DNA from 3 places in the Serratia sp. NPDC078593 genome. Region 2 is predicted to be linked to each of the others. Evidence: predicted binding sites of a transcription regulator. Region 2 holds the regulator's gene; each other region holds the start of a gene.
The links. The regulator PurR, encoded in region 2, represses purine synthesis genes. The targets are predictions, from matches to a motif close to CANGCAAACGTTTGCNTG.
Positions count from the first base shown of each region.

Region 1: a site for PurR is predicted at 1,194-1,211, ahead of cvpA (colicin V production protein). Genes of this name have one in related genera too.
Region 3: a site for PurR is predicted at 4,895-4,912, ahead of serA (phosphoglycerate dehydrogenase). Genes of this name have one in related genera too.

Region 1 is NZ_JBNNGK010000007.1:80,385-91,315, reverse strand. Features, by position in the region: gene folC (bifunctional tetrahydrofolate synthase/dihydrofolate synthase) at 1-391, shown strand, start outside; gene dedD (cell division protein DedD) at 392-1,066, shown strand; gene cvpA (colicin V production protein) at 1,268-1,768, shown strand; gene purF (amidophosphoribosyltransferase) at 1,790-3,307, shown strand; gene ACQKDS_RS10000 (UbiX family flavin prenyltransferase) at 3,431-4,003, shown strand; gene hisJ (histidine ABC transporter substrate-binding protein HisJ) at 4,306-5,088, shown strand; gene ACQKDS_RS09990 (histidine ABC transporter permease HisQ) at 5,161-5,847, shown strand; gene ACQKDS_RS09985 (ABC transporter permease) at 5,844-6,551, shown strand; gene hisP (histidine ABC transporter ATP-binding protein HisP) at 6,569-7,342, shown strand; gene ACQKDS_RS09975 (TIGR01777 family oxidoreductase) at 7,377-8,285, opposite strand; gene folX (dihydroneopterin triphosphate 2'-epimerase) at 8,322-8,693, opposite strand; gene yfcG (GSH-dependent disulfide bond oxidoreductase) at 8,810-9,439, opposite strand; gene yfcE (phosphodiesterase) at 9,683-10,234, shown strand; gene yfcD (NUDIX hydrolase YfcD) at 10,322-10,897, shown strand.
Region 2 is NZ_JBNNGK010000005.1:81,970-92,900, reverse strand. Features, by position in the region: gene ACQKDS_RS07755 (alkene reductase) at 1-741, shown strand, start outside; gene gloA (lactoylglutathione lyase) at 888-1,295, shown strand; gene rnt (ribonuclease T) at 1,371-2,051, shown strand; gene ACQKDS_RS07740 (Grx4 family monothiol glutaredoxin) at 2,116-2,460, opposite strand; gene ACQKDS_RS07735 (C40 family peptidase) at 2,863-3,705, shown strand; gene sodB (superoxide dismutase [Fe]) at 4,046-4,624, shown strand; gene ACQKDS_RS07725 (YnhF family membrane protein) at 4,681-4,770, opposite strand; gene purR (HTH-type transcriptional repressor PurR) at 5,084-6,109, shown strand; gene punR (DNA-binding transcriptional activator PunR) at 6,113-7,057, opposite strand; gene punC (purine nucleoside transporter PunC) at 7,183-8,379, shown strand; gene cfa (cyclopropane fatty acyl phospholipid synthase) at 8,720-9,871, shown strand; gene ACQKDS_RS07700 (I78 family peptidase inhibitor) at 10,078-10,377, opposite strand; gene ACQKDS_RS07695 (riboflavin synthase subunit alpha) at 10,424-10,931, opposite strand, start outside.
Region 3 is NZ_JBNNGK010000011.1:4,247-15,177, reverse strand. Features, by position in the region: gene pepP (Xaa-Pro aminopeptidase) at 1-1,198, opposite strand, end outside; gene ACQKDS_RS13270 (YecA family protein) at 1,266-1,844, opposite strand; gene zapA (cell division protein ZapA) at 2,152-2,481, shown strand; RNA gene ssrS (6S RNA) at 2,523-2,704, shown strand; gene ACQKDS_RS13255 (5-formyltetrahydrofolate cyclo-ligase) at 2,752-3,360, shown strand; gene serA (phosphoglycerate dehydrogenase) at 3,560-4,798, opposite strand; gene rpiA (ribose-5-phosphate isomerase RpiA) at 5,144-5,800, opposite strand; gene ACQKDS_RS13240 (LysR family transcriptional regulator ArgP) at 5,928-6,821, shown strand; gene ACQKDS_RS13235 (oxidative stress defense protein) at 6,873-7,604, opposite strand; gene argO (arginine exporter ArgO) at 7,722-8,339, opposite strand; gene mscS (small-conductance mechanosensitive channel MscS) at 8,520-9,389, opposite strand; gene fbaA (class II fructose-bisphosphate aldolase) at 9,736-10,815, opposite strand.

The DNA of each region.
Region 1 (10,931 bases), on a different contig from region 2:
TGTTCAGCATGAGCCACTTTTGATCCTTGATGTCGCACATAACCCGCATGCTGCCGGTTATTTGGCCAGCCGGTTAGCGCAATTACCCCGTAACGGCGGTAAAGTGCGTGCGGTCGTCGGCATGTTGTCGGACAAAGATATTGCCGGTACGCTGGCTTGCCTACGGGATCAGGTTGATGCGTGGTATTGCGCGCCACTGGAGGGCCCGCGCGGTGCCAGTGCGGAACAGCTAGCACAATATGTGGTGGAACCGCAGCAGTTTGCCGATGTGGAAAGTGCCTGGCGTCAAGCGATGCGGGATGCGGATAATCAAGATATTGTGATCGTCTGTGGATCGTTCCACACCGTTGCGCAGGTGATGGCGGCGTTAGACGAAATGCGGGGAGTGTGAGTGGCAAGCAAATTTCAGAATCGACTGGTCGGAACCGTGATTTTGGTCGCACTGGGGGTGATTATCCTGCCAGGGCTGCTGGATGGCAAAAAAAAGCATTATGAAGATGACTTTGCTGCGATTCCGCTGGTGCCAAAACCGGGCGATCCACAGGAAAATGACGTCTTGCCGCCGGTGAGCCAACCTTTGCCCTCCCAGCCACCGGAAGGGGCAGGAACGCTGATCCAGCAACAGGCGGCTAACCAAGCGGCATCGCATCAGGCGGCACAGCAATCGAGCAAGATAACCGCACCACCGGTTGAAACCAAACCGGCACAGCCAGCGAAACCAAAACCGGAAGAGGTCAAGCCAAAGCCAGTACCGCAGCCGAAACCTGAGGTGAAGCCGCAGCCGAAACCAGAACCCAAACCGGTGCAAGAGAAAGCGCCAGCAGGACAGGCTTATGTGGTGCAGTTGGGAGCACTGAAGAATGCTGCCAAGGTTAATGAGATTGTTGCTTCGTTGCGGTTGTCGGGTTATCGCGCCTTCAGCGTACCTGCAACACCGATACAGGGGGAGATCACCCGTATTTATGTTGGGCCTGACGCCTCGAAGCAGAAACTGCAATCATCACTGCCATCGTTGAAATCGATCAGCGGCTTAAATGGGCAAGTGAAGCCATACAGCGTACGCTGAGCGGTTTTTCTCAGCTCCACAGGTTGTTTGCCGAACGGCGTGTAGGTTGGCACAACAGCTATGTAGGCGCGGCGATTGAGAATTTTTCATCGCCGCTTTTTATTTGTAACGTAGTAGGGAAATCCCCTACGCAAACGTTTTCTTTTTCTGTTAGAATTCGCCGCGAAATAGATGTGGGGCGATTCGTTATTGGAATAGTTCATGGTCTGGATTGATTACGTCATTTTAGCGGTGATTGGATTTTCGGCTCTGGTGAGCCTGATCCGTGGGTTTGTTCGCGAAGCATTGTCACTTGTGACATGGGGATGTGCGTTCTTTGTCGCCAGCCATTTCTACTCTTACCTTGCCGTCTACTTCACTCGTTTTGAAGATGAACTGGTGCGGAACGGGATCGCGATTGCCATTTTGTTCATCGCGACCCTGATCGTAGGGGCTATTGTTAACTATGTGATTAGCTCATTGGTTGAAAAAACCGGGCTGTCAGGAACCGATAGGGTGTTGGGGATCTGTTTCGGCGCATTGCGCGGGGTGTTGATCGTCGCGGCAATCCTGTTCTTCCTGGACACGTTTACCGGTTTTTCACAGAGCGCAGATTGGAAACAATCGCAGCTGATCCCCCAGTTCAGTTATATCATCAGGTGGTTCTTTGACTACCTGCAGAGCACGTCGAGTTTCTTACCGACCCATTTACCGGGGCGGTAGCGCTGATGAGGAAAAGACAACATGTGCGGTATTGTTGGTATCGCCGGTTTTATGCCGGTAAACCAGTCGATTTATGATGCGTTGACGGTGCTGCAGCACCGTGGACAGGATGCCGCAGGCATCGTCACCATTGATGCCCATAACGGGTTCCGCCTGCGTAAGGCAAACGGCTTGGTGAAGGATGTATTTGAAGCGCGGCATATGCTGCGCTTGCAGGGCAATATGGGTATCGGCCATGTTCGTTATCCAACGGCAGGGAGCTCCAGCGTTTCAGAGGCTCAACCCTTCTATGTCAACTCACCTTTTGGCATTACGCTGGCCCATAACGGTAACCTGACCAACGCCCATGAACTGCGCCAGTCGCTGTTCGAAAGTGGCCGCCGTCACATCAACACCACCTCCGATTCCGAAATCCTGCTGAACGTGCTGGCCGCTGAGCTGGATCGTTTCCCGCATTATCCGCTGGAGTCTGACAACATCTTCACCGCCGTTACGGCGATGCATCAGCAACTGCGGGGCGCTTATGCCTGCGTGGCGATGATTATCGGCCACGGTCTGGTGGCGTTTCGCGATCCCAATGGCATTCGCCCGCTGGTGATCGGTAAGCGCACCCTGGAAGACGGCCGTAATGAGTATATGGTGGCCTCCGAAAGCGTGGCGCTGGATACGCTAGGTTTTGAATTCTTACGCGATGTCGCGCCCGGCGAAGCGGTGTATATCACCGATAAAGGCCAACTGTTTACGCGGCAGTGTGCAGAAAACCCGAAAAATAACCCGTGCCTGTTTGAGTACGTCTATTTTGCCCGTCCGGACTCGTTCATGGACAAAATCTCGGTCTACAGCGCCCGTGTACGCATGGGCCAAAAGTTGGGTGAAAAGATTGCGCGCGAGTGGGAAGATCTGGATATTGACGTGGTGATCCCCATCCCGGAAACCTCGTGCGATATCGCGCTGGAAATCGCCCGTATTCTGGATAAGCCGTATCGGCAGGGGTTCGTGAAGAATCGCTATGTCGGCCGTACCTTCATTATGCCTGGCCAACAGGCTCGTCGTCAGTCAGTTCGCCGTAAACTGAATGCTAACCGTGCGGAATTCCGCGATAAAAACGTGTTACTGGTCGACGATTCGATCGTGCGGGGGACGACGTCTGAGCAAATTGTTGAGATGGCGCGTGATGCCGGTGCAAAACGGGTTTATCTGGCGTCTGCGGCACCAGAAATCCGCTTCCCGAACGTCTATGGTATTGATATGCCGAGCGCCAATGAGCTGATTGCCCATGGTCGTGAAGTAGATGAAATCCGTCAGATCATCGGTGCCGATGGGTTGATTTTCCAAAATCTCGACGATTTGATCGAGGCCGTACGCGAAGAGAATCCCGACGTTACCCAGTTCGAGTGCTCGGTATTCAATGGGATTTACGTCACCAAAGATGTCGACCAAAGCTATTTGGAATATTTGGAATCTCTGCGCAACGACGATGCGAAAGTGTTGCGTGGTCAGACCGAAGCGGAAAACCTGGAAATGCATAACGAGGGTTAAGCCGCGTTAAATCAATGCACTGTGGCGTCCGCCGCGGTGCATTCACCTTCCCTGACTTGCTTATCCCACGCCATTACGGCAAAGTTTGCCAGATCCTTACAATTTTTTGGCAGAGACACCCTCATGAAACGACTCATCATCGGCATTTCCGGTGCCAGCGGCGCTATCTATGGCGTTCGGTTGTTACAGGTTTTACGCGGTGTCGCCGATGTAGAAACCCATTTGGTGATGAGCAATGCCGCAAGGCAGACCTTAGCGCTGGAAACGCCCTTTAGCCTACGTGAAGTTCAGGCGTTGGCTGACGTGGTGCATGATGCGCGTGATATTGCCGCCAGTATTTCCTCCGGTTCATTCAAAACGCTGGGCATGGTGATCTTACCTTGTTCTATCAAAACGTTATCGGGCATCGTCAACAGTTACAGTGACGGTCTGCTAACCCGCGCCGCCGATGTGGTATTGAAGGAACGCCGCCGTTTAGTACTGTGCGTGCGGGAAACTCCGCTGCATCTGGGGCATTTACGTTTGATGACTCAGGCCGCCGAGATGGGCGCATTGATCATGCCGCCGGTACCCGCTTTTTATCATCAGCCCACGTGCGTTGACGACATTATCAATCAAACGGTAAATCGCGTTATCGATCAGTTCGATATCGAATTACCGCAAGATTTGTTCACCCGTTGGCAAGGCGCTAATTAACAAAAAAATCCCCAAATTGGCACATTTGTGCAACAACGCACTGTATTAGCACAATGAATGCACCATAATGATCCCTCGTCACCACGCACACTGTTTCATGGCGCTGGCATAGCGTTGTAGCCCGTAGCGCGACCCTAAATGGTCGGTTTAATTTTGCGGTTATCGTCCCCGGAAACAGTTTTGTGGCGCTCGGAGCCGTTCCCTCCGACTGTCGCAAGCAATGTGGCACGATTACTGCAAATTGATTTGGTGGGGAAATAATGTCCGTAGTGACATCGATAAAATCAATTTGAGGGAAATGTATGAACAAGCGTTTTTTAGCTCTTCCTTTGGCGATAGCGCTGGCTGCGGCCAGCAGCGCTTATGCCGCTATTCCAGCTACGCTCAAGATCGGCACCGATCCCACCTACGCACCCTTTGAATCCAAGAATGCCAAAGGTGAATTGGTTGGGTTCGACATCGATCTGGCCAAAGAGCTGTGCAAACGTATCAATACGCAGTGCACCTTTGTCGAGAGTGATTTCGATGCCCTGATCCCATCACTGAAAGCCAAAAAAATTGACGCTATTATCTCCTCGCTGTCGATTACCGAGAAACGTCAGCAGGAAATTGCCTTTACCGACAAATTGTATGCTGCTAACTCGCGCCTGATTGCGCAAAAAGGATCGACCATCCTGCCGACGGTAGAGTCGCTGAAAGGAAAAAGCGTCGGTGTGCTGCAGGGCACGACGCAAGAATCTTATGCTAATGCGTACTGGCAGCCTAAGGGAGTAACCGTCGTACCTTACCAGAATCAGGATCTGGTTTACGCCGATCTGGCTTCGGGGCGGATTGATGCCGCTTTCCAGGATGAAGTGGCTGGCAGTGACGGTTTCCTCAAACAACCGCCGGGTAAAAATTACGCTTTCGCCGGTGAAGCGGTGAAAGACGATAAATTCTTTGGCGTCGGCACCGGTATGGGCTTGCGTAAAACCGATACCGAGCTGAAAGCAGCGCTCGATAAAGCCTTTGCCGAGATGCGTGAAGACGGCACTTACGACAACTTTGCGAAAAAATACTTCGATTTTGACGTCTACGGCGGCTAACCCCGCGCACGACTGCATCCATCCTGGGGGCATTGCCCCCAGGTTATGCCCAATGACGACAGGATGAAGTAAATGCTGCAAGGCTACTCCCAACTGATATTCGAGGGCGCTCTGGTCACGTTGGAGCTGGCGCTCAGTTCTGTACTACTGGCGGTGGTGATTGGTCTGATCGGCGCTGGCGGTAAACTCTCTCAAAACCCCCTGATTGCTACCGTGTTTGGCATGTATACCACCCTGATTCGCGGCGTCCCCGATCTGGTGTTGATGTTGCTGATCTTCTACGGGGTGCAAATCGCCTTGAACAGCGTGACGGAGGCGATAGGCTTGTCGCAGATCGATATCGATCCTCTTAGCGCCGGTATTATCACCTTGGGCTTTATTTATGGGGCATATTTCACCGAAACTTTTCGTGGCGCCTATATGGCGGTGCCGCGCGGGCAAATCGAAGCGGCAACCGCCTACGGTTTTAGCAACGGGCAGATTTTTCGCCGTATCTTGTTTCCGGCAATGATGCGTTTTGCCTTGCCCGGTATCGGCAATAACTGGCAAGTGATGCTGAAAGCCACCGCATTGGTGTCGATTTTGGGGCTCAATGATGTGGTGAAAGCGACGCAACTGGCGGGTAAAGGCACTTATCAGCCCTTCTTTTACGCCATTGTGGCTGGAGTGGTTTATCTGATTTTTACCACTGTTTCCAATGGCGTGTTGTGGTGGCTTGAACGGCGTTATTCACTGGGCGTCAAGAGGGCCGAACTATGATTGAGATCGTGCAACAGTATTGGCAAGCGCTGTTGTGGAGCGACGGTTATCGTTTCACCGGCGTGGCAGTCACCTTGTGGTTGTTGATTGCCTCCGTGATCATGGGGGGGCTGCTGTCGATTCCGATGGCGGTGGCGCGAGTCTCGCCGTTACGCTGGGTGCGTTTCCCGGTGTGGTTGTATACCTATATTTTTCGCGGCACGCCATTGTATGTTCAGTTGCTGGTGTTTTACTCCGGCATGTATAGCCTGGAGGTGGTACGTGGCACCGAATTGCTTAACGCTTTTTTCCGCAGCGGGCTGAATTGCACCATTTTGGCACTGACGCTTAATACCTGCGCCTATACCACCGAGATTTTCGCCGGGGCAATCCGTGCGGTGCCGCACGGTGAGATTGAGGCCGCCAATGCTTATGGTTTTTCGCGTTTTAAAATGTATCGCTGCATTATTTTGCCTTCCGCACTACGCAGTGCGTTGCCGGCTTACAGCAATGAGGTGATTTTGATGCTGCACTCCACCGCGCTGGCATTTACCGCAACGGTTCCCGACTTGTTAAAAGTGGCGCGTGACATTAATGCGGCAACCTATCAGCCCTTTTACGCGTTTGGCATCGCGGCGGTGTTATATCTGGTGATTTCTTATGTGCTAATCAGTCTGTTCCGCAAGGCGGAAAAACGCTGGATGGTGCATGTGACTCAACGTTGAATGACGGGAATAAAATCATGTCGGAAACTAAATTAGCCGTCACAGAACTGCATAAACGTTATGGTGAGCATGAAGTGTTGAAGGGCGTCTCGCTGGCAGCGCATGCTGGCGACGTGATCAGTATTATTGGCTCTTCAGGCTCGGGTAAAAGCACTTTTTTGCGTTGTATTAACTTTCTGGAAAAGCCTAGCGAAGGCACCATTAGCCTGAATAACGAAAATATTCGCATGGTGCGCGACAAAGATGGCCAGCTAAACGTCTTCGACAAAAAACAGTTACAACTGTTACGTACGCGTCTGACCATGGTGTTCCAGCATTTCAACCTGTGGAGCCACATGACGGTGTTAGAAAATGTGATGGAAGCGCCGATTCAGGTTCTGGGGTTGAGCAAAGCGGAAGCACGCGATCGCGCGGTACGCTATCTGGATAAAGTGGGCATTGATGCGCGGGCGCGAGGCAAATACCCGGTGCATCTGTCCGGTGGTCAGCAACAGCGCGTATCGATCGCCCGTGCGTTGGCGATGGAACCCGAAGTGTTGCTTTTCGATGAACCGACCTCAGCGCTCGATCCTGAATTGGTCGGGGAAGTGCTGCGTATTATGCAAAAGCTGGCGGAAGAGGGGAAAACCATGGTGGTGGTGACGCATGAGATGGAGTTCGCGCGCCATGTTTCCAACCACGTGATTTTCCTGCATCAAGGGGTGATAGAAGAACAAGGCGCCCCTGCGGAGGTTTTTACCCAACCGAAAAGCCCCCGTTTGCAGCAATTTTTGTCCGGCGCATTGAAGTAACTGGCCTAGCGGGCGCATTGTTGCGCCCGCTAGGTTACGTCTGTGGGTTAATCACCGCCTCTAACGCCTGTTCCAACTCAATATAGTGGAAACTGAACCCCGCTTCCTCCAACCGTTTCGGCACGGCGCGTTGACCGCCTAACACCAAGACCGCCGATTCACCCATCATCAGCTTGAGTATCAATGCTGGAACGCGCAGAAATGCTGGGCGATCGAGCACGTTCGCCAAGGTTGCGGCAAATTGTTCATTGTGTACCGGATAAGGGGCGACCATATTGAACGGGCCATGCAGCGTCGGGTGGTCGAGCAGAAAGAGAATGCCGTTGACCATGTCGTCCAGATGGATCCAAGGCAGATACTGACGCCCATCGCCGATCGGGCCGCCTAGCCCCAGTTTGAAAGGGGGCAGCATTTTAGCCAAGGCACCGCCGTTAGCGGCCAAGACAACACCGGTACGCAGCAGACAGACCCGCGTCGCGGCACTTTGCGCGCGTAATGCCAGTGATTCCCAGCGTTGGCACAAATGATGGGTGAATTCTTCGTGCGGTGCTTCGTCTTCGGTGACCACCGCCTGGCCCTGATCGCCGTAGTAACCCACGGCCGAACCGGAGATGAATACAGAGGGCGGGGCTTCGCTGGCGTTAATCAATGAGGTTAAACGTTCGGTTAAATCCCAGCGGCTGTGGCACAGCCGTTGTTTCTGCGTGTTGCTCCACCGTTTGTCGGCAATCGGTTCGCCCGCCAGATTAATGACGGCATCAAACCCATCGAGCGTGTTTTTATCCTGCAAGGTAGACCAATAATGAAGGTCGCCGTCCCCCAATTTATTGCGTGCGTGCGCCACATTGCGCGTCAGTACGGTGACGTGATGGGAAAGGGCAAGCAGTCGTTGCGTCAGGCTGCTGCCGATTAACCCGGTCGCACCGGTGATCAAGATACGCATATCTGCTCCCTAAACCTGGTTAGCAGGCTCAATCGTTCAGTCCCGGCGATAGCTCATGGTCATGGAAACCGAATCGGCGTAACGCAGGGCCAGAAGTTTATCTATCTCTACTTCAGCATAGGTTACCCACGGATGTTGTTTCACGATATCGAGCACATCTTGGGTTAATTTTTCCAGCAGAGCGAAGCGATGGTCTTCAACATGACGAATAATGGCTTTGGTAATGGTGCGATAGTTGAGCGCGTCGCTGATGTCTTCACTGTCGCGTGCCTTATCCGCCGGATAATGAATTATCACGTTGATCAGGACATCTTGACGGTTATTGATCTCTTCTTCCTTAATGCCGATAAACGTACGTAACCGCAGGTTTTTTATACGGATAATGGCATCGAGTTGGTTGAATGACATCTGAGATACTCCATGGGCTGATGATTTGCGCACAGAATACACGGAAAGTAAGGAAATGATAACGTAGAAGGGGAAACGGAGCCGGCAGACGGGGGATGTGCCACCGGCGGAGAGCGTTATGCGCTTGCTGCCAGCGAGTAAGCTCGCTGAGTTGCAGGGCGGTTGCCGATACGCTCAAACCAGTTGCGTACCGCGGGATAATCGGCCAAATCCACCCGTTGACGAGGATGAGAAACCACCCAAGGATAGGTCGCGATGTCTGCGATGCTGTAGTTATCACCGCCCAGGTACGGATGTTTTTGCAACTCGGCTTCCAACACGCCGTACAGGCGTTTCGTTTCGAGATGATAACGCTCGATGGCGTAAGGCACCGGCTGCGGAGCATAATGGTTGAAGTGATGATTTTGCCCGAGCATCGGCCCAAACCCCGCCGCCTGCCAGAACAGCCACTGTAGCGTAGCAGCGCGTTCGCGCAGGCCGTTGCTCAATAGCTTGCCGGTTTTTTCCGCCAGATACAGTAGGATCTCGCCAGACTCAAACAGGGCAATGGGGGCGCCGCCGTCTACCGGTTGTTGATCGACAATCGCTGGGATTTTATTGTTGGGTGAAACCGCCAAAAATTCAGGCTTAAACTGCTCGCCAGCGCTGATATTAACTGGGTGGATACGGTAGGGTAAGCCCACTTCCTCCAAAAAAAGCGTGATTTTGTGACCATTAGGCGTCGGCGCGTAATACAGGTCAATCATATTGCCTCCTGCGGTAAGTGATCTGTAAGTCATTACACGTTTTAGCGGTGTGTGCCGCATACGGTTTAGCTAAAAGCGTATCAACAATAGCAGCTAAGAATAGCAGGCAATGCCAGATTCGTCTGATGCTATTGCGTTAAAATAGGACATCTATCAGCACAAACACGCGCTTTATGCTTGGCGGCTTGTCGCAACAGGATTCTGCGATAAAATAGTGGCTATTCTCTCGTTAGAGGAGCATGTATGAAGCTGCTATTCGCTTCGGACCTGCACGGTTCGCTATCCGCGGCCGAGGCGGTGTTAAATCGTTTCGAACAAAGCGGTGCCGATTGGCTGATCTTGTTGGGTGATTTACTGAATCATGGGCCGCGTAATGCCTTACCGGAACACTATCAGCCGGCGCAGGTTGCCGAACAATTAAATCGCTATGCCGACAAGATCATTGCCGTTCGCGGAAATTGCGACAGCGAAGTTGATCAGATGTTGCTGTCATTCCCCATTACCGCACCGTGGCAACAGGTACTATGGCAAAAAAGGCGATTGTTTTTAACCCATGGACACCTTTATCATCCTTCCGCACGGCCACCGTTATCGGCGGGCGATGTTTTGGTCTACGGCCATACGCATCTACCCCAAGCGGAGCAGCAGGGTGAAATTTACTGTTTTAATCCGGGTTCGGTCAGTATTCCGAAAGGGGGCTTCCCGGCCAGTTTTGGTTTGTTGAGCGACGGCATGTTACGTGTAATCACTTTGCAAGGCGGCAAGGCTATTGCAGAGGTCGCATTAACACACTAATTTGTACACACAATAAGAATCATTGAAAAAACTCAATTGGTCAACCAGTGCGCGACGACTCTCGCGCCAAAAGAGAAGGTTCAGAGGATGGCGGAACAGGATCAGGCTGCAGATACCGAGTGGGTTGATATCGTCGACGAGCAAAATGAAGTGGTTGCTCAAGCCAGTCGTCAACAGATGCGTGCCGAGCGGCTACGTCATCGTGCGACCTATATTGTGGTGCATGATGGGATGGGAGGAATTTTGGTGCAGCGCCGCACTGATACCAAAGATTTCTATCCAGGCAGCCTGGATGCTACCGCCGGTGGGGTGGTGCAGAGCGGTGAAAACGTATTGGATTCCGCGCGCCGTGAGGCGGAAGAAGAATTAGGCATTGCCGGTGTGCCATTTGCGGAGCATGGGGTGTTCTACTTTGAAGAACAACAGTGCCGCGTGTGGGGCGCGCTGTTTAGTTGTGTCTCGCACGGCCCGTTTGCTTTGCAAGAGGAAGAAGTGGTTGAGGTGAATTGGCTGACGCCGGAAGAAATTACCGCGCGCTGCGATGAATTTACGCCGGATTCGCTCAAAGCCTTGTCGCTGTGGCTGACGCGCAACAATGAGCAAGACTATGGCAAGCCGCTGGCGCGCGAAGGCAAAGCAGACGGCGATGCTGAACAGGTCTGATAGCTAAACGGTTCGCCATCAGCCAATGCCGGTT
Region 2 (10,931 bases):
CCGGTAGCGCCGTCCGCTATCAATGCCGATACGCGAACGACGGTACGTGATGAAGCTGGTGCTTGGGTTCGGGTACCTACTTCCACGCCTCGGGCGCTGGAAACAGAGGAAATTCCTGGCATCATCAATGATTTTCGTCAGGCAACCGCCAACGCACGTGATGCTGGTTTCGATTTCGTTGAACTGCACGCAGCGCACGGTTATCTGCTGCATCAATTTATGGCCCCCGCGTCTAACCAGCGCACCGATCAATATGGTGGCAACATCGAAAATCGTACCCGTCTGACACTGGACGTGGTTGACGCCAGCATTAACGAATGGGGTGCGGAACATATTGGCATTCGCATTTCACCGCTTGGCCCATTCAACGGCTTGGATAACGGCGAAGATCAGGAAGACGCAGCGCTGTATCTGGTGGAGGAGTTGAACAAGCGCAATATCGCTTTCCTGCACATTTCAGAACCTGACTGGGCGGGTGGCAAACCTTACTCCGATGCCTTCCGTGATGCGGTACGTGCCCGTTTTAGCGGCGTGATTATTGGTGCCGGTGCCTACACGGCGGAAAAAGCAGAGACGTTAATCAATAAAGGCTTTATTGATGCCGCTGCCTTCGGCCGCGATTATATCGCCAACCCCGATCTGTTAGCGCGTTTGCAACAAAACGCGCCGCTCAATGAACCTAAACCAGAAAGCTTCTACGGCGGCGGTGCCGAAGGGTATACCGACTACCCAACGCTCTAAGCGCTGGCGCCACGGCCGGTATCCGTTACCGGCCGTGGTGAAAGTGCCTCGCCGCACGTTGAATTCCTTTATCCGACAACGTTATACTGCTTTAGCTTTACTCTCTACGCCGCCAAGCTCGGCAAAATCTGCAATCAGAGGAAATTATGCGCTTACTCCATACCATGCTCCGTGTCGGTGATCTGCAACGCTCCGTCGACTTCTACACCAAGGTATTAGGCATGCGCTTACTACGTACCAGTGAAAATACCGAATACAAATATTCACTGGCGTTTGTAGGCTATACCGATGAAAGCGAAGGCGCAGTGATTGAGCTGACCTATAATTGGGGTGTCGACAGTTACGAAATGGGTTCTGCATTTGGTCACTTGGCGCTCGGCGTTGACGATGTCGCCGCAACCTGCGATCGCATCCGTAACGCAGGCGGCAACGTCACCCGCGAAGCCGGGCCAGTAAAAGGCGGCACCACCGTCATTGCCTTTGTTGAAGATCCCGACGGTTACAAAATTGAACTGATTGAAAACAAGCATGCCGGCCACGGCTTAGGTAATTAGTATTGAGGGCGCTTTCTGCGCCCTTCTTTATCCCCGCGAGATAACTCCCTGCAACTCGGCGTGAAATTTGCCATAATACGCGCTGCATTCGATGAAGATAAGAAACTGATGGCCGAAAAAAGTGATCTTAACGCCCTGTGTGGTCGTTTTCGTGGGTTTTATCCCGTAGTAATAGATATAGAAACCGCTGGCTTTAACGCGCGCACCGATGCGTTACTTGAAATTGCCGCCGTCACGTTAAAAATGGATGAAGACGGCTGGTTGCAACAGGACGAAACGCTGCATTTCCACGTCGAACCCTTTGAAGGCGCGAACCTGCAACCGGAAGCGCTAGCGTTCAATGGCATCGATCCGAGTAATCCTTTACGCGGCGCAGTGAGTGAATATGATGCACTGCATGCTATCTTCAAGGCTGTGCGTAAAGGTATTAAGGATCAAGGGTGCAACCGGGCGATAATCGTGGCGCACAACGCCAACTTCGACCACAGTTTTCTGATGGCAGCCGCGGAGCGTGCCGGGTTGAAACGCAACCCGTTCCATCCGTTTGCCACCTTTGATACGGCGGCGTTAAGCGGCTTGGTATTAGGGCAAACGGTGCTGGCAAAAGCGTGTATCGCCGCCGGTATGCAGTTTGACAGTAGCCAAGCTCACTCAGCGTTGTATGATACGGAACAAACCGCTCTGCTATTCTGCGAGTTAGTCAACCGTTGGAAACGCCTTGGCGGCTGGCCCTTAGCCATCGATAACCAAGACTGAACAATAAAAACGGGCGGCATAGGGATTACCCCGTGCCACCCGTTATCATTAACATCAACCGCGATTAAGACTGCTGGTCTTCTTGCTGTTTGTACTTCTCTGCCGTCTCTTTAATCAACGGCTGCAATTCGCCACGCTGATACATCTCGATAATAATATCGCAACCGCCGACCAATTCACCGTCAACCCACAATTGTGGGAAAGTTGGCCAATTGGCGTACTTCGGTAACTCAGAACGAATGTCTGGGTTTTGCAAAATATCAACGTAAGCAAAACGCTCACCGCAGGCCGATAATGCCTGAACAGCCTGGGCTGAGAAGCCGCAGTTAGGTAATTTTGGTGAACCCTTCATGTACAGCAGGATCGGGTTCTCAGCAATTTGTTGCTGAATTTTTTCAATCGTCGTCATTTTATTGCTTCCTCAAGCCACATCATGGCTACAACATGCATCTCGCTGGCTATTGTAGCGGCTGGATACCCCGCAAAAAAACGCTATCTTTTGCAAGGGCATTCCGACTGCGTCTCCACACAGCGCTGATAACGCCATTATGGTCAAAACCTAGCTGCAGATTAACATTTTTAACCCGCATTTTTCACCCTAGATTTCCCCATCCGTACAGTTGGGTAACCTCTCTCGGTGCGATTAGAGTGATATTGATGTCGCCTCTACCCGCGCTATTTTTTTTATTATTAAAAATGCTATTAACGTTTTCTCACAATATGGATTATTATTTGCAGGTTATTCACTGTTTTATCGCGTGTCTTTACGGAATACTGTCGCGGGTTCCTGTCCAGGGTTGGTGTCGTCAACATGCGTTTAATTATTGCGCTTTTTGCGTTGTTGTTTGCTCAAGTGTTGTTAAATTTGGCACAGGCTGCGCCATCGTCTGGCGTTAGCGCTGATCTACGTAAAAGCCATGTGAATGAAGCACGGCTGAGCGAACGTAAAAAAAAGAAAGCAGAAAAGGCCGCTAAAAAGGCCAAAACCACCACGCCGCAAAAAACGCCTCGATTAAAGACGATTAAAAACACAACCATCAAAACGGCTAAAAAATCCACCCGGGTTAAATCAACACGCAAAGCGATACACAGTGCGAAAATAAACGTCACACCGCCCAAAAAAGGCTACAAAAAAGGTTATGGTCGCCATCGCACCGCTGGTTTAACGAACACGCATCGGTTACGCAGTGAAAAGCTGCAGCACAATACTCGTCCACCGAAACTCAGTGCAGCACATAAAAAACGCTATCAACATGCGAAGCAGACCGCCTTGGCCAAGCTGATGAGCCAAATGGGTAAACCCTATCGTTGGGGGGGCAGTTCGCCACGCACCGGTTTTGATTGCAGTGGGCTGGTTTATTATGCCTATAAAGATGTGATGAAAATCAAAATGCCGCGCACCGCTAACGAAATGTACCATTTGCGCGATGCCGCTCCAATCAAGAAAAACGAGCTGGAAAGTGGTGATTTGGTGTTCTTTCGCATCAACAATCGCGGTGTCGCCGACCATGTTGGCGTCTATCTTGGCAACGGTCAGTTTATTCAGTCACCGCGCACCGGCGAAGAGATTCGTATCAGCAAACTCAATAGTGACTACTGGCAAAGCCATTACATCGGCGCTCGCCGCGTGATGACACCCAAAACCATTCGTTAATATGCCATGACGCAATCTAACATTGGGCAACATGCCTCTCTTCATCCAATCTGCGGATGCTTTGACCAAAGCGTGATTTAGCACGCTTTAAACCTTTTATTCACCTTAAAAGTTGTTAAGATTAATAACCACAATAAAAACAAAGCCATTTATACCCAAGATAATTCGAGTTGCTTGTAGGCGGCAACTGAATGAATCCCTGGGAGCATAGCCCACTATGTGACCAGGGTGACGGAAGGCAGCCAACACTCAAGCAACGTGAAGTATGAAGGGTTATCGTTGATGCCGATGCTTAACGGCCAACGTTGGAACAATAGCGCTGTATATAAAGGAGAAAGCAATGTCGTTTGAATTACCTGCACTACCATACGCGAAAAATGCCCTCGAACCGCACATTTCCCAAGAAACCTTGGAATATCATTATGGTAAGCATCACAACACCTACGTGGTAAACCTGAATAATCTGGTGAAAGGCAGCGAGTTCGAAGGCAAATCGCTAGAAGAGATCATCAAAACCTCTAACGGCGGTGTGTTTAACAATGCCGCACAGGTGTGGAACCACACCTTCTATTGGCATTGCCTGTCACCACAAGGTGGCGGCGAACCGACTGGCGCAGTCGCAGAGGCCATTAACCAATCCTTCGGTTCTTTTACTGCCTTCAAAGACGCATTCACCAAATCAGCGGTGGGCAACTTTGGTGCTGGCTGGACCTGGCTGGTGAAGAAAGCCGACGGCTCATTGGCTATCGTGAACACATCCAATGCCGCCACGCCGCTGACCGGTGAAGACAAACCCTTGCTGACCGTGGACGTTTGGGAGCACGCTTATTACATCGATTACCGTAATGCGCGTCCAAACTACCTGGAAAACTTCTGGGCATTGGTTAACTGGGCATTCGTGACAGAAAACTTGGCGTAACGGCCGTGAGATAAAAGGTGCCGTTCTGTTTAGGAACGGCCCTTCTTTTAGCGAGATCAGTTCAGTGCAGCGGTAAAGCTAAAAACAATAATTAATGCCAGTGCGCACACCGTGGTGAACAAAGACATTTTCAAATCGGTATCCATGAGAAGCTCCTGATCAAATTATTTGGATAAGCATAAAATCCACAACCTTGGTGCGTCAAATCATTTTCCCACAGTTCGCCGATAAAATCTTGTTGTCTATAACTCCTATTAGATCTTCCCCTTTTGCTCAATATGCGACAAAATTCGCAGTTCACTACTGCGTAGCGGTCAATGCGTCCCTCCTGAGTCAAGTGGCTGACAACTTCCACACTAAAAACCAAGTTTTCGTGACTCTAGAGAAGGATCTACGCGGGCAAACGATTAACAACATGCTTACATGCTGCAACATGTGGGTTCAGGAGTCATTCTTTACATGGCAACGATTAAAGATGTGGCCAAACGCGCGGGCGTTTCCACCACCACCGTTTCGCACGTCATCAATAAGACCCGTTTCGTCGCCGAAGAAACTAAAGCGGCCGTTTGGGCTGCCATCAAAGAGTTACACTATTCACCCAGCGCCGTGGCACGTAGCCTGAAGGTTAACCACACTAAATCTATCGGTCTGCTCGCCACGTCCAGTGAAGCGCCCTATTTCGCCGAAGTGATTGAAGCCGTGGAAAACAGCTGCTACAGCAAAGGTTACACACTGATTCTGTGCAACTCCCACAATAATCTCGATAAACAACGCGCTTATCTGGCCATGCTGGCGCAAAAACGTGTCGACGGTCTGCTAGTGATGTGTTCCGAATATCCCGATCAACTGCTCGGGATGCTGGAGGATCACCGCAATATTCCGATGGTCGTCATGGATTGGGGCGCAGCACGCGGCGATTTCACCGACAGCATTATCGATAATGCCTTTGAGGGCGGGTATCTGGCGGGGCGTTACCTGATTGAACGCGGCCATCGCGACATTGGCGCCATTCCCGGCCAACTCTCACGTAATACCGGCGGCGGCCGTCACCAAGGCTTCCTGAAAGCGTTACAAGAGGCCAATATTGACGTTCGCGATGAATGGATCGTCCAAGGTGACTTCGAGCCAGAATCCGGTTACAAGGCGATGCACCAGATTTTGTCACAAAAACACCGCCCCACCGCCGTTTTCTGCGGTGGTGACATTATGGCCATGGGCGCGATCTGCGCCGCTGATGAACTCGGTTTGCGCGTACCACAGGATATTTCGGTGATCGGTTATGACAATGTGCGCAATGCGCGCTATTTCACCCCGGCGCTGACCACTATTCATCAACCCAAAGAGCGCCTCGGCGAGATGGCATTTACCATGTTGCTGGATCGTATTATCAGTAAGCGTGAAGAGTCGCAGGTGATTGAAGTCCACCCTAAGCTGATCGAGCGTCGCTCGGTCGCCGATGGCCCCTTCGTTGATTACCGCCGCTAAGCATTATTGCCGGGGCGCCTTCTCAGGGCGTTCCGGTAGGTTCTCTTCACTCAACCATTCCTGATTCAGCGTGTCACTGTCACCAAGGTAATCCAATAACCAGGCCATCGCCGGTGATTGCGCATTTTGTTGCCATGTCAGGCAACAGGCGCTGGGTGGAAATGGCTCAGGAAGTTGCAGCGATACCAATTCCCCACGCTGAACCTGCGGCAACACACGATGGGCGGGCACCATGCCGACACATAAACCGCTGCACAAGCAATCCACCGCGGACACCCAATCTGGCACCACCAACCGCCGCTGGTTATCCAGTGACCACGTCACGCGTTTTGGCAACGTTCGCGACGTATCCTCCAACACCAATGAGGGATACGGCCGTAGTTGCTCATCATTTAGCGGCCCCGGTAACCCCGCTAACGGGTGATCGGCACTCACGACACACAGCCAGTTCATAAAACCCATATCGCGAAAAGCAAAACCACCACCGGTTGGAACCGCGCGGGTTGCACCAATTGCCATATCTGCCCGGCCATCGATTAACGCATCCCATACGCCGTTAAACACTTCCGGTTGTACCAACAGTTCTACATCTGGAAAATGGCGATAAAAATCCAGTACCAACTGTCGGCTACGCTGCGGCTTAACAATGATATCGACGGCTATCTTTAACTGCCCGCGCCAACCGTTAGCGACCTGCTGACATTGACGCCGCGTGTTGAGCATTTTTTTGATAACATCGCGTGCTTCATGAACAAATAGCGCCCCCGCGGGCGTCAACTCCACATCACGGTGACGGCGCTCAAACAGTGGTACGGCAAGCCATTGCTCCAACTGACGCACGGTATAACTGACCGCAGACGGCACACGATGTAACTCCTGTGCCGCCGCGCTAAAACTGCCGGTGCGCGCAACCGCATCAACAACATCAAGGGAATATTCAGACCACATCGCTTTGCCTTCAATTTTTTTAACAGCACTTTGCAAATATTACCGTTTCACAAGCAGAGATCCAGCCAGATACACTTGCGGCGCTAAAAAAAACCTGCACCAACATAAAATTAATGAGAAAGACCATGCGAAACTTTGGATTTATGTTCTATCTGGCTGGCTTAAGCATGCTCGGCTATCTGGCCACAGACATGTATCTGCCCGCCTTCGGCGTGATGCAGCAAGAACTGCAAATTTCTGCCGGCGCCATCAGCGCCAGCCTTAGCATTTTTCTCGCTGGCTTCGCCTTTGCGCAATTATTGTGGGGGCCACTGTCCGACCGTCTGGGTCGTAAACCGGTTTTATTGATCGGCCTGACGCTGTTCGGCCTCGGCTGTCTTGGCATGATGTGGGCGGATAACGCCGTACAACTGTGGACACTGCGCTTTATTCAAGCCATTGGCGTCTGTTCTGCCGCCGTTAGCTGGCAAGCGATCGTCATCGATCGGTATCGTGAAGGCAGCGCAAACCGCGTATTCGCCACCATTATGCCATTGGTTGCACTGTCACCCGCACTGGCACCGTTGGTTGGCGCATGGCTGTTAAATCATATGGGATGGCGTTCAATTTTCGCCGTTCTGCTGGGTATTACCCTTCTCCTACTGCTGCCAACGCTGCTGCTCAAAGACAGCTCACGGCAGGAAGCCGCGGCACAGGGCAAAAGCGGCATAGGTTTCCTGCAGTTGCTGAAATCACCGGTATTCAGCGGTAATGTGATGGTATTCGCCGCCTGTTCAGCCGGTTTCTTCGCCTGGCTTACCGGATCCCCGTTCATACTTGGCAATATGGGCTACAGCCCAAATGACATCGGCCTGAGTTATGTGCCACAAACATTGGCATTTCTGTTAGGGGGATACGGCTGCCGGACGGCGTTAAATCGGATGAAAGGCAACACGCTGCTGCCTTGGCTGCTAGCCGCGTATGGCATCAGCATGCTGGCATTGTATCTGGTGGCAACACTCACTTCACCAACCCTGACCACCCTGCTGATTCCGTTCTGCTTTATGGCGTTGGTGAACGGGGCCACCTACCCGATTGTGGTGGCGAACGCCTTGACGCCGTTCCCAGAAAGCACCGGTAAAGCAGCCGCGCTGCAAAACACCTTGCAGCTCGGTTTGTGTTTTATCGCCAGCATGCTGGTTTCTGCCTATATTGAACAACCGCTATTGGCGACAACGACGGTGATGGTTTCTACCGTGGTATTGGCCGCGCTGGGTTATCTGATGCAACGAGGTAAAACGGTGACGAATCTTCTGGGGGAACACGCTAACTCAGCGTTATAACCGCAAGTGTTAATCGTCACTTAAAAAATATATTTGCCGAGTGCGTTTTACAGTTGAGTAAGCGCCTCGGCAGGCCTATACTCGAAAACGACCTTCAAAAATAACACAGATAATATCTTTGTATTGCAAGTAACTTTGCGGACGCGTGTGGCGTCACAATTTATTTATTGATGCGTTTGCCCAAGCCCCCTATCACTTGGGCCTCTCAGAATTTCCCTCTGTTCATATCGGATATCAGACACCGCGGTGAAGGTTTCCGTTGGTGTACGTATGTGCCCGCAGAAATTGACTACGCTTTTTCTATCGGGCCATAAGTCAGAAGAAAGGTGATGGAGAAGCTATGAGTTCATCGTGTATAGAAGATCTGAGCATCCAAGACAATCATTGGTATCGTATTGCTCATGAAATGCTCAGCATGGCCGATATTGAAATAAACGGTTCACGTCCTTTTGATATACAGGTTAAAAACCCCGATTTCTTTAAACGTGTATTACAGGAAGGTTCGCTGGGTCTTGGCGAAAGTTATATGGATAGCTGGTGGGAATGCGAACGATTAGACGAATTCTTTCATCGCGTCATCGCAGCAGGTTTAGAGCAAAAACTCCCCCGCCACATTAAAGACACGCTACGCATCGCCGCCGCTCGCCTACTCAACTTACAGTCCCAAAAACGCGCATGGATTGTCGGCAAAGAGCATTATGACCTTGGTAATGACCTCTTTACCCTGATGCTCGATCCCTATATGCAATACTCCTGCGGTTACTGGAAGGACGCCACCACCCTCGAACAGGCACAAGAAGGCAAGTTGCGCCTGATCTGCGAGAAATTGCAATTACAACCCGGCATGCGGCTGCTGGATATCGGCTGTGGTTGGGGGGGATTATCGGCTTTTGCTGCCAAAAATTACGGCGTATCGGTTGTCGGCGTGACCATCTCCGCCGAACAGCAAAAGCTGGCGCAACAGCGCTGTGCCGGGCTGGACGTTGATATCCAACTACAAGACTATCGCGATCTGCATCAGCAGTTTGATCGCATCGTCTCCGTTGGTATGTTTGAACATGTTGGCCCTAAAAATTACCGTACCTACTTTAACGTGGTAAAACGCAATTTGAAACCCGATGGATTATTCTTGTTGCATACCATCGGTTCAAATCGGACAGATATGAATGTTGATCCGTGGATCAACAAATATATCTTCCCGAATGGCTGTTTACCGTCCATCAAGCATATTGCGAAAACCAGTGAAGACCACTTCGTGATGGAGGATTGGCATAACATCGGTGCGGATTACGATCGCACGTTGATGGCATGGTATGAACGCTTTCAACAGGCCTGGCCACAGCTGTCTGCACGTTACTCTGAGCGGTTCGAACGCATGTTCAGTTATTACCTGAACGCTTGTGCTGGTGCATTTCGCGCGCGTGATATTCAATTATGGCAAGTGGTATTTAGCCCGAAAGGCATTCAGGGTGGAATACGCGTACCACGTTAAATCGCCTACAACGTAAAACACCCTGCCGAAGCAGGGTTTCTGACTGCTGACAAAGTCCGTTATTAGGGAAAGCGTGGCTACGGAGTCGTAGTGGCGTAAGCCACCGGAGCGCCCCTAGCTACACTATGCCCGGCTATCTCTGGCCATCAGGCGACTTCGTCATCAAGCTCAAAGCCGGAGCAGAGTGTTTTCTTACCGAACATCGATCAACCGCAATAAACCTGGATGATTTTGTCATCACGGTCCGCCAAAAAATTAAGGCGACTCATGTTAAAATCCATGGTCACGGCAGCATTGTAAGGGATAGCCCGAACCTGACGCGCATCGATTCGCACGCCTTGCAACGACGAGAGAGGTTTGCCGACGTAGTTCTGATATTGCGCCGCGCCGCAGGAATCGCTTGCCGCATCCACCGCGGGTGACGCCGCGTTGTTTTTTGTCGTACTGTTACAGGCAGCCAGTGCCATCAGCGCCGCTAACATCAACGTTTTCTGATAAAACTTCACGTTTTTGCTCCTCTGGTTGTCGATAATAATGAACAGAATGCCCGACTCAAGGCTTTGGTGCTAACTCAGCGGCAACCGCCATCGCCGCTTCACGGCTGGCCAACACACGTTCTACGGTGTCCACCACCGCTTGTGTTTGCGGATCGATTTCAATGTTGACCTTATCGCCTAGGCGTTTTTTACCTAGCGTGGTACGTTCTAGCGTTTCCGGGATCAAATGTACGCAAAAACGGTTATTCACTACCTCACCAATGGTCAAGCTAATGCCGTCAATACCAATGAAGCCTTTATGCAAAACGTATTTCATCAGTTCTGCGGTCGGCATACGTAACCATACCTGGCGGTTATTTTCGGAGGTATAAATTTTGGCAATTTCCGCAGTACACACAATATGGCCAGACATCAGATGCCCGCCGATTTCGTCATTGAACTTGGCTGCGCGTTCAACGTTCACTTTATCACCGACGGTAAGATCACTGAGATTGGTCAAACGCAACGTTTCTTTGATCAAATCAAAACTCACGTGATTACCGTTGATGGCGGTGACGGTTAAG
Region 3 (10,931 bases), on a different contig from region 2:
TACCGCGGTATTCTGGCGGCACGTCGGCATCCGGTGCGATATACAAGCCCGGCTCAACCGTCAGTACCATCCCCGGCTCCAGCACGCGATCGCGGCTTGGCGAACCATAATGGCCAACGTCATGCACATCCAGCCCTAACCAATGGCTCAGGCCGTGCATAAAGAACTGGCGGTGCGCCTGTTCAGCAATTAATTGCTCTACTTCACCGGTCATCACGCCCAGCTCAACCAAGCCATTAACCATAATACGCACCACTTCTTCATTCACATCGCGAATGCTGATTCCCGGCTTGAACATCTCCAGCGCTTTGTTCAATGAGGCAAGAACAATGTCATATACCGCACGCTGCGGCTGACTAAACTTACCATTGACTGGGAAAGTACGGGTAATATCCCCGGCATAACCACGATACTCACAACCCGCATCGATCAATACCAAATCGCCATCGCGCATTTCGCTTTCATTTTCCGTGTAATGCAGGATGCAACCATTCTCGCCGCTGCCAACGATGGTGTTATAGGAAGGATACCGTGCGCCTAAACGAGCAAATTCGTGATGAATTTCTGCTTCTAACTGGTATTCGAACATGCCCGGACGGCATTTTTCCATCGCGCGGGTGTGCGCCAGCGCGCTGATTTCACCGGCGCGGCGCATAACAGCAATTTCTTCTGGCGATTTGAACAAACGCATATCGTGCAACCACGGACGCCAATCGATGACGGTTGTGGGCGCTTGTAGGTTTTGACGGAAGCCTTTACGCAACCTGTCCAACGCCGCGAAGAAAATATCGTCCGCGTAAGCGTATTCACCTTGGGCGTGGTACACCACGTCCAGTCCATTAAGCAACAAATGCAACTGGTCGTTGATCTCATCAAACGGTAAGGCACGATCCACACCAAGTTTGGCCGGCGCGGCCTCTTGCCCCAAGCGACGACCAAACCAGATTTCCGCAGTCAGATCGCGTACGCGGTTGAACAAGACGCTGTGGTTATGCGTTTCGTCGCTTTTCACCAGAATCAGTACCGCTTCCGGCTCGTTAAAACCCGTCAGATACCAAAAATCGCTGTTCTGGCGGTAAGGATATTCTGAATCTGCACTGCGCGTCGCTTCAGGCGCTGCGAAAATAATCGCCGCGCTAGCTGGCGCCATTTTAGCCAACAATGCCTGACGGCGATTGTGGTATTCCTGCTGAGTCATGTCCTTCTCCTGAAATCTGTTCGCCGTTGCTCACGGCCACCCATACGCTGATATCTCGCGGCTTAGCTTAATGTAACGTTGGTTTGCTATTTTCTGCTGCGGTTGGCTGACGACGGCTAAATTCTGTGTGGCATAAAATCGCAGCAACACGCACGTACTCCACCACTTCTTCCAACGACTGTTCCAGTTCTTCCTGGTCTTCGTCTTCGTCGTAGCCCAGTTGCGCAATGTTGCGCAGATCGTCAATCGCTTCGCCCACTTCGTCCTTCACCTGCGCCAGTTTCGGTTGCATCATGCCTAGGCCAAGCAAGAAATGGTTGACCCAACCGGCCAACGCATCGGCACGCTCAAACACCGTTACCGCTTCACCTTCCGGCATCATCAACTGGAACATGAACTCATCATCGTCCAGTGTTTCACGGGTGATGTCATACAGTTGCTGCAACGGCTGGCTGAGCGCCTGTGGGAATGCCACGCCCTCGTTGGTCAGATCATGCACCAGCGTCTGCCAGCTGGCATCGCGGTTGCCACCACACAGCAAACCGCTAAGTAACCCATGCATTTCAGCTGCGGTTAACGCCACCGCTTGCTGATTGAGAGCCACGGTCAAAGATTGGTAACTTGGAAATGTATTCTGTATAGACATGCGTATTCGTCATCGTTGGCAGGATAAGTTCGTGTTATGCTACCACCAAGGTCCGTGGTTATACCAGATAAGCACGCCCCCGCAGTGGCGAGTTATAATCCGTATGTGTGTGGGTTTACACCGCGCCGTCTGAGTTTAACATGATGTTTTGTACGTGTTTTAACACTCTTTTTTGACGAGCAACGTGCCACACAGTAGATTACAACCAGGTACTGGAAAAAGGGGTTGTATCTCGGTACTAGGGTATATATAGTGACGCCCGCTTCGACAGACCGGAGCGGGCGCGAAATTGAGGCAGGAAGGTGGCATGTCTGCACAACCGGTAGATATTCAAATTTTTGGCCGCTCATTAAGAGTGAATTGTCCGCCAGAGCAACAAGATGCGTTGAACATGGCAGCAGACGATCTTAATCAACGGTTGCAAGATCTAAAAGTTCGCACTAAAGTCACAAATACAGAACAGCTGGTTTTCATCGCCGCGTTGAATGTTTGTCACGAACTTGCTCAAGAACGCTTGAAAACTCGTGATTATGCAGCCAATATGGAACAACGTATTCGCATGCTGCAACAGACCATTGAACAAGCACTGCTTGAACAAGGTCGCATCGCTGACCGTCAGGATGCACAATTCGAATAACATAAGTTGCTGAAACCGCAGGTTTCGGCAATGAGTAAAAAATTTCTCTGAGATGTTCGCCAGCGGGCCAGTCCCCTGAGCCGATATTTAGTACCAACAGAATGTGATGATCCACGATCGGTGCGCATGCTCGTTCGCCGAGAAGCCTAAAGATTGTGACAACACGTTCACCTTGAACCATGGGTTCAAGGGTTACAGCCTGCGACGGCATCTCGGAGATTCCCTTCATGCGGTTTATGGGGTTACCCATTTCAACACGCTATGCAAACTATGCTTTTCCAGCCTCAGTTTGCCGCACAGCGGCAACGCATTCGTCACCAAATCCGCCAACAGCGTCGCGCGTTATCCGCTGAACAACAGCGTGATTTTGCCAATCAGATTGCTGATCGTATTGCCACTCACCCCAAGATTAACGCGGCAAGCAGTGTGGCAGCATTCCTGTCATTCGACGGTGAACTCAATACTCAACCGTTAATAGAACGTCTGTGGCAGATGAACAAACAGGTTTATCTCCCCGTATTGCATCCGTTTAGCGCCGGTCACTTGCTGTTTCTACGTTACGCTACCGACACATTGCTGGTGAACAATCGGTTCAATATTCGTGAACCAATACTCGACGTGCGTCACGTTTTGCCCCCCGATCAGTTAGACGTGATATTGACACCGTTGGTGGCATTCGACCAACATGGTCAGCGGCTCGGTATGGGCGGCGGTTTTTATGATCGCACGTTACAAAACTGGCGACACAGTGGCACTTATCCAATTGGGCTAGCGCATGATTGTCAGCAGGTTGACACACTGCCGGTAGAACAGTGGGATATTCCACTGCCAGAAATCATCACCCCGTCTAAAGTCTGGGCATGGCCGATAGCTGAATAGTTAAAGGCTAAACCAACGCCGTTTGGCAAGCCTAGTCAGATGTGATTTTTTCTGAATACGTCAGTGCAGCCCAACCGTTAACTGAAAGGTTATATTGACGGGCGCAGCAGGCTACGCCCAACACAACAAACGGATGCCGATGTTGTCAGCCATCTAGGCCACCAGAACCCGGCCGTTTTGGCTCACTCTCGGCCTCATCTCAGAACAACAAACGTGCACGAATGGTGCCTTGAATGGCCTTCATTCGCTGCAGTGCAGCGTCGGCACGCTCGGTTTCCGCTTCGATGTCGATCACCACATAACCAATTTCCGGCCCCGTTTGCAGATACTGAGCGGCAATGTTTACGCCTTCTTCAGCGAAAATCTGGTTAATCTGCGTTAATACGCCAGGGCGGTTTTCGTGAATGTGCAACAAACGGCTTGAATTCGGGCCATGTGCTGGCAACGACACTTCCGGGAAGTTAACCGCAGACAATGTGGAACCGTTATCAGAATATTTCGCCAGCTTGCCTGCGACTTCGTCACCGATATTTTCTTGTGCTTCTTGCGTCGAGCCGCCGATATGCGGCGTCAAGATCACGTTATCAAATTCACACAGCGGTGAATTAAACGGATCGCTGTTGGTGGCAGGCTCTTCAGGGAAAACGTCAATCGCTGCGCCAGCCAAATGATCGCTGGCCAGTGCGTCACACAATGCCGGAATATCGACGACCGTACCGCGCGAGGCGTTGATCAAAATCGAGCCTGGTTTCATTAACGCCAGCTCTTCTTTACCCATCATATTTCTGGTGGATAACGTTTCCGGCACGTGCAACGTCACCACATCGCTCATATTCAGCAAATCAGACAAGTGGCGCACCTGTTGCGCATTACCTAGCGGCAGCTTGTTTTCGATGTCGTAGAAGAAGACTTTCATCCCGAGCCCTTCGGCCAGAATGCCCAGTTGGGTGCCGATATGGCCGTAACCGATAATACCGAGCTTTTTACCACGCGCCTCAAACGAACCTACCGCCAGCTTGTTCCACACGCCGCGGTGCGCTTTGGCATTAGCCGCAGGAATGCCGCGTAGCATTAACAACAGTTCGCCAAGCACCATTTCGGCCACGGATCGCGTGTTAGAGAATGGGGCGTTAAACACCGGAATACCGCGTTTGGTCGCCGCTTTTAAATCAACTTGGTTGGTGCCGATACAGAAACATCCCACCGCAACCAGCTTTTCAGCCGCAGCGAAAACGTCCTCAGACAAATGTGTGCGCGAGCGAATACCGATGAAGTGGGCATCGCGAATCGACGCCTTCAGTGACTCGGTGTCTAACGCACCTTTATGGTATTCAATGTTGGTATAACCGGCAGCGCGCAGGTTATCGACCGTGCTCTGATGAACCCCTTCAACTAACAGGAACTTAATCCTGTCTTTCTCCAATGATACTTTTGCCATTTACCCGACCCTATTGTTCAGACTTCAGAAGCGGCTGCGTTATCCGAGGTGATAGAACAGCACGTTCACCAACATAACAAAAATAACGCGGGCGGCAATACAAACGATTGCCTGATCGCCAGCACAAGCCTCAGTGTTGCGAGTCGATTATGGTGAAAAATACCGAAGGGAAAGAATTTGACAGAAGCTTAAGGGGCGTAACTAGCGAAGTGTGATACATGTCACCAAAATTAGCGCATTAAATAAAACATGTTTTCTGCTAAAAATTATATGTCTGAAGAATGGGCAGTGTGACTCTCACCAGTGCAAAAATATGCATCCTGCCCAAGCATCATAGCGGTTGATTTATTCGACAACCTTCACGCCGTTTGGTGTACCGATCAACGCCACATCAGCACCACGGTTAGCGAACAACCCAACCGTGACCACGCCAGCAATGGCGTTAATCTTATTTTCTAGCGCGATGGCATCCATAATCGTGAGGTTATGCACATCCAAGATGACATTGCCATTGTCCGTAACCACATTCTGGCGGTATTCCGGCAAACCCCCCAGCTTCACCAGCTCCCGAGCGACGTAAGAACGTGCCATTGGGATCACCTCTACCGGTAGCGGGAATTTGCCCAGAACATCGACCTGCTTAGAGGCATCCGCTATACAAATGAACTTACGTGCAATAGCCGCGATCACTTTCTCACGGGTCAGTGCTGCGCCACCGCCTTTGATCATCTGCATCTGACCGTTGATTTCATCGGCACCATCAACGTAAATATCCAGTTCATCAACTTCGTTGCTATCGAACACGTGAATCCCCAAGCTTTTCAGCTTGGCGGTAGAAGCATCGGAGCTGGAAACTGCGCCTTCAATCTGATTTTTTATCGAAGCCAGCGCATCGATAAAGTGTGCGGCGGTAGATCCGGTTCCTACCCCCACAATAGTGCCGGGTTTAACATAGTCCAGCGCTGCCCAACCTACCGCTTTTTTCAGTTCATCCTGCGTCATGGTATTTTCATTGCCTATGTACGAAAACGTGTGCGTATTATAAGGTAATTCGCTGTTTTGCACTCTGGCAGGATCACAAATTGTGGCATAGTGCCTAAATCAACTGACTTTAAGGGATAGCTCTCCGATGAAACGCCCAGACTATAGAACGCTACAAGCGCTGGACGCGGTGATCCGTGAGCGTGGCTTTGAGCGCGCGGCACAAAAACTCTGCATCACACAATCGGCGGTATCTCAACGCATCAAACAGTTGGAAAACTTGTTCGGCCAACCGTTATTGGTACGTACCGTGCCGCCGCGCCCGACTGAGCAAGGACAGAGATTGCTGGCGTTGTTGCATCAGGTCGAATTGCTGGAAGAAGAGTGGCTAGGTAATGATACCGGCGTTGATACCCCGCTGCTGCTCTCGTTGGCGGTCAATGCCGATAGCCTGGCAACATGGTTACTGCCAGCACTCAAGCCGGTGCTGGCCGATTCACCGATCCGCCTAAATCTACAGGTAGAAGATGAAACCCGCACCCAAGAACGCCTGCGCCGTGGCGAGGTTGTTGGCGCAGTAAGTATTCAACCGCAACCGTTGCCGAGCTGCCTAGTGGACCAATTGGGCGCACTGGATTATCTGTTCGTCGCCTCGCCGGATTTTGCCGAGCGTTATTTCCCAAGCGGTGTCACACGTTCCGCACTATTGAAAGCCCCTGCGGTGGCGTTCGATCATCTCGACGATATGCATCAGGCCTTTCTGCAACAAAACTTCGACTTATCGCCGGGCAGCGTTCCCTGCCATATCGTTAACTCATCCGAAGCCTTCGTGCAGTTGGCACGCCAAGGCACAACCTGTTGTATGATCCCCCACCTGCAAATTGAGAAAGAATTGGCATCCGGCGAGTTAGTCGATCTGACACCTGGCCTGCTACAACGCCGTATGTTGTTCTGGCACCGCTTCGCGCCAGAAAGCCGTATGATGCGCAAAGTCACCGATGCACTGCTGGCCCATGGGCATCAAGTTCTGCGGCAGGATTAAAAACAGAAAAGGTTCGCCGTAGCGAACCTTTTTGTCAGGCATCTGGTACTATTACTGCGCGGTATTACGTTGCAATTCAAACACCACATCCACCTGATCGTCAAAATGGATACTTTGCTGTTCGTAAGTTTGAGCAACGTCGTTTTCTGGTGCGGCACTCGCCGCCTTGTACATGCGTGCCACTGGCATCGGCTGGTAGTTAGCAACATGATAACGAATACTGTAGACCGGCCCTAGCTTAGCTTTGAAACCTTGCGCCAATGAATCCGCCTGCTGGGTGGCGTTCTCGATGGCTTTCTGCCGCGCCTGCTGGCGGTAAACGTCAGGATTCGCTACGCCGAGCTCGACAGCGCGAATCTCATTCAGGCCAGATTTTAACGCACCGTCCAGCAAGCCGTTCAATTTGTCCAACTGGCGCAGCGTGACCTGAACCTGACGTACCGCGCGGTAACCTTTCAGAACCGACTCACCGGTTTTCAGATAATCATATTCCGGTTGAGTGCGCAAATTAGCCGCACTGATGTCTTTTTTCTCAATGCCACTTTTTTGTAGGAAGTCAAAATACTGGGCGACGCGTTCATCAACCTGTTTTTTGGCCTGAGCGGCATCTTTGGACGACACGCTGACCTCAATCGCCAACGTTGCAATATCTGGCGTGGCGTCTACGCTGGCAGTCCCCGACGTAACAACGTGTGGCCCCTCTGGTACTTCCGCTGCATGTAGCGCCAAAGGTAGCGTCCCTAATCCAACCATTGCGGCCATAGCCAATGCTTTAAGCTTCACAGTGTCTCCTTAATGACAGGCTGTTCTGATTACCGGCCTTCCCTGCGAGAACAGCCGGTTTCTTGGTATAAAACCTAGCATATCCCACAGTTATTTAAATTCAGATTAGTAGTAATTTTATAAATTAACGCCCTGCCAAGCCAGTTGCATCGCAATACACCACATTACGCCGCCCACTAAGCCGTTAATGATGCGCTGAGCGAGTTGGGTTTTCAGCCACGGAGCTAACCAGCCAGCCAACAGGGCCAAAGCAAAAAACCACACCAAAGAAGCACTAACCGCGCCCAGTGCGAACCACGAACGCACGTCGGGTGCCAATTGCCCTCCCAAACTGCCGAGTACAACAAAAGTATCCAAATACACGTGCGGATTAAGCCAAGTCACGGCCAACATAGTAAACATGATTCGCCAACGACTTTGTTTTATCTCTTCTACGCTGGCTAACTTTATCGAATGACTGAATGCAGTACGAAATGCACCCCAACCGTACCACAACAGGAATGCAACCCCGCCCCATGTCACCAGCGATAACAATAATAATGAGCGGCTAAGCAGTGCACTTCCGCCAAAAATACCGGCGCAAATTAACGCGATATCACTGAGTGCGCACAACGAGGCGATCATCAAATGATATTGTCGGCGTATTCCCTGATTCATCACAAATACGTTTTGTGGCCCGAGCGGCAGGATCATCGCAGCGCTCAGGGCAAACCCTTGTAAAAATATGGCTAACATGGCGTTCCTTTGGAAAATGGGTGCTTAAAGGCGAGACGACCAGCCCAACACGCGCATCATACGAAGGAAGAATTATTAGTGGAAATGGATATTTCTAATCGGGTATTAGTAAATTTTATTACTACCGCTGGTAATGAAACAGGGGGCCGAAGCCCCCTGTTTCCGCTACTGACTGGTGGGTTATTCTGGCTGAGTAGCCGAGGCTTTCCCAACATGGCGCAGATGCACATCCATCTGCGGATACGGAATACCAATACCGTTGGCGTCCAGTTGGCGCTTGAAGTTTTCCATAAGATCGAAATACACGTCCCAATATTGTGCATTAGTGGTCCAGGAACGGGTCACGAAGTTGAGCGAAGACGCCGCCATTTCATTCAGGCGTACCGTCACACCCTTGTCATGCATGATGCGTTCATCTGCCGCAATCACATCGCCCAGCACCTTTTTCACCAGATCGATATCTGCATCGTAAGCCACTCCCACCACAATATCGACCCGGCGGTTCGGCTCACGCGAATAGTTAATGATGTTGCCTGCGATGATTTTGCCATTCGGCACTACAATGGTCTTGTTATCCGGTGTACGCATCGTGGTAGAGAATATTTGTACCTGATCGACGGTACCGGCAATCCCACCCAGATCAACATATTCACCGGCACGAATCGGACGGAAAGCAACCAACAACACGCCAGCGGCAAAGTTAGACAACGAACCTTGCAACGCCAGACCAATGGCCAAACCCGCCGCACCCAATACGGCAATCACCGACGTAGTTTGCACCCCAATACGGCCCAGTACCGCAATCAAGGTGAAGGCCAGGATACCGTAACGCGCCATTGCGGAAAGGAAATCGGCAACGGTGGCATCGATACCACGCAGTTTCATTACCCGATTCAGCGCATTGCCTACCGTACGCGCAATGATCGAACCAATAATAAAGATAACGATAGCAGCAACAATGTTTACCGCATATTGAATCAATAAGTCTTGGTTGTTTTCCAACCAACTCCCAACACTATTGATGCCCTCTACTACGTTGAGCTCTTCCATTCTAACGTCCTACCTTAAAAACTCCCTACGGGAGAAATCGCAAATACATTGGGATATCACCTTATACGCCGAGCGGGATCATTGTTGGCAACCCGATCGACTCCCAGCCATATTGTTAACGATGCCTGGGAAACTTGCTCAGTTATTACCTAGAACCCGCCCGAATAATTTTGGGAATATCTCCAATGCGGAAACAACCCGGCTAAGGGTAACTAACAATGTAGTGTGATGCCAATTTTGACAAACAACTTTGCGAAATACATCCCTATCCCAAAAACAAAGGCTCCACAACGGGAGCCTTTGATTAGCGAGCATCAGGTGTGGTAAACCGCACCCGGTAGCCAGATTACAGCACGTCGATAGCGTTCAGATCTTTAAATGCCTGCTCCAGACGCGTCACCATGCTGGTCTGCGCAGCACGCAGCCAGACACGTGGATCGTAGTATTTCTTGTTCGGCTGATCTGCGCCTTTCGGGTTGCCCAATTGGCTTTGCAGATAACCTTCGTTTTCTTTGTAGTAGTTCAGAATACCTTCCCATGTTGCCCACTGGGTGTCGGTATCGATGTTCATTTTGATCACACCGTAGCTGACGGATTCTTTGATCTCTGCATCGCTTGAACCCGAACCGCCGTGGAACACGAAGTTCAGGCTGTTGTGCGGCAGGTTATATTTCTTAGAAACGTAGTCCTGAGAGTCGCGCAGGATAGTCGGCGTCAGTTTCACGTTGCCTGGCTTGTACACACCGTGTACGTTACCGAAAGAGGCTGCGATGGTGAAACGTGGGCTGATCGCGTTCAGTTTTTCGTACGCGTACGCCACATCTTCTGGCTGAGTATACAGCGCGGAAGCATCCATATGGCTGTTGTCTACGCCATCTTCTTCACCGCCGGTGCAACCCAGTTCGATTTCCAGCGTCATGCCCATTTTCGCCATGCGAGCCAGGTACTTGCCGCAGATTTCAATGTTTTCTTCCAGTGACTCTTCAGACAGATCGATCATGTGCGAAGAGAACAACGGTTTACCGGTTGCCGCGAAATGTTTTTCGCCAGCGTCCAGCAGGCCGTCAATCCATGGCAGCAGTTTTTTCGCGCAGTGGTCGGTGTGCAGAATAACCGGCACGCCGTAATGTTCAGCCATCTGGTGAACGTGATGTGCACCGGAAATAGCGCCCAGAATCGCCGCACCCTGTGGAATATCAGTTTTTACGCCTTTGCCCGCGATAAACGCAGCGCCGCCGTTAGAGAACTGAACGATAACAGGTGAACGCACTTTCGCTGCTGTTTCCAACACCGCATTGATGGAGTCGGTACCCACGCAGTTTACTGCGGGCAGCGCAAAGTTGTTCTCTTTCGCTACTGCGAATACTTTCTGAACGTCATCACCAGTGATGACACCCGGTTTTACGAAATCAAAAATTTTAGACATGTTACGGTGTCCTGTTTCGTTTGCCGTAATACCCTTTATCTTTCACGCTGCCGCATGGCCGCTACGTAAAATCTATCGGATATAGATGGATGTGAATCGTTTTTACCCACGCTACC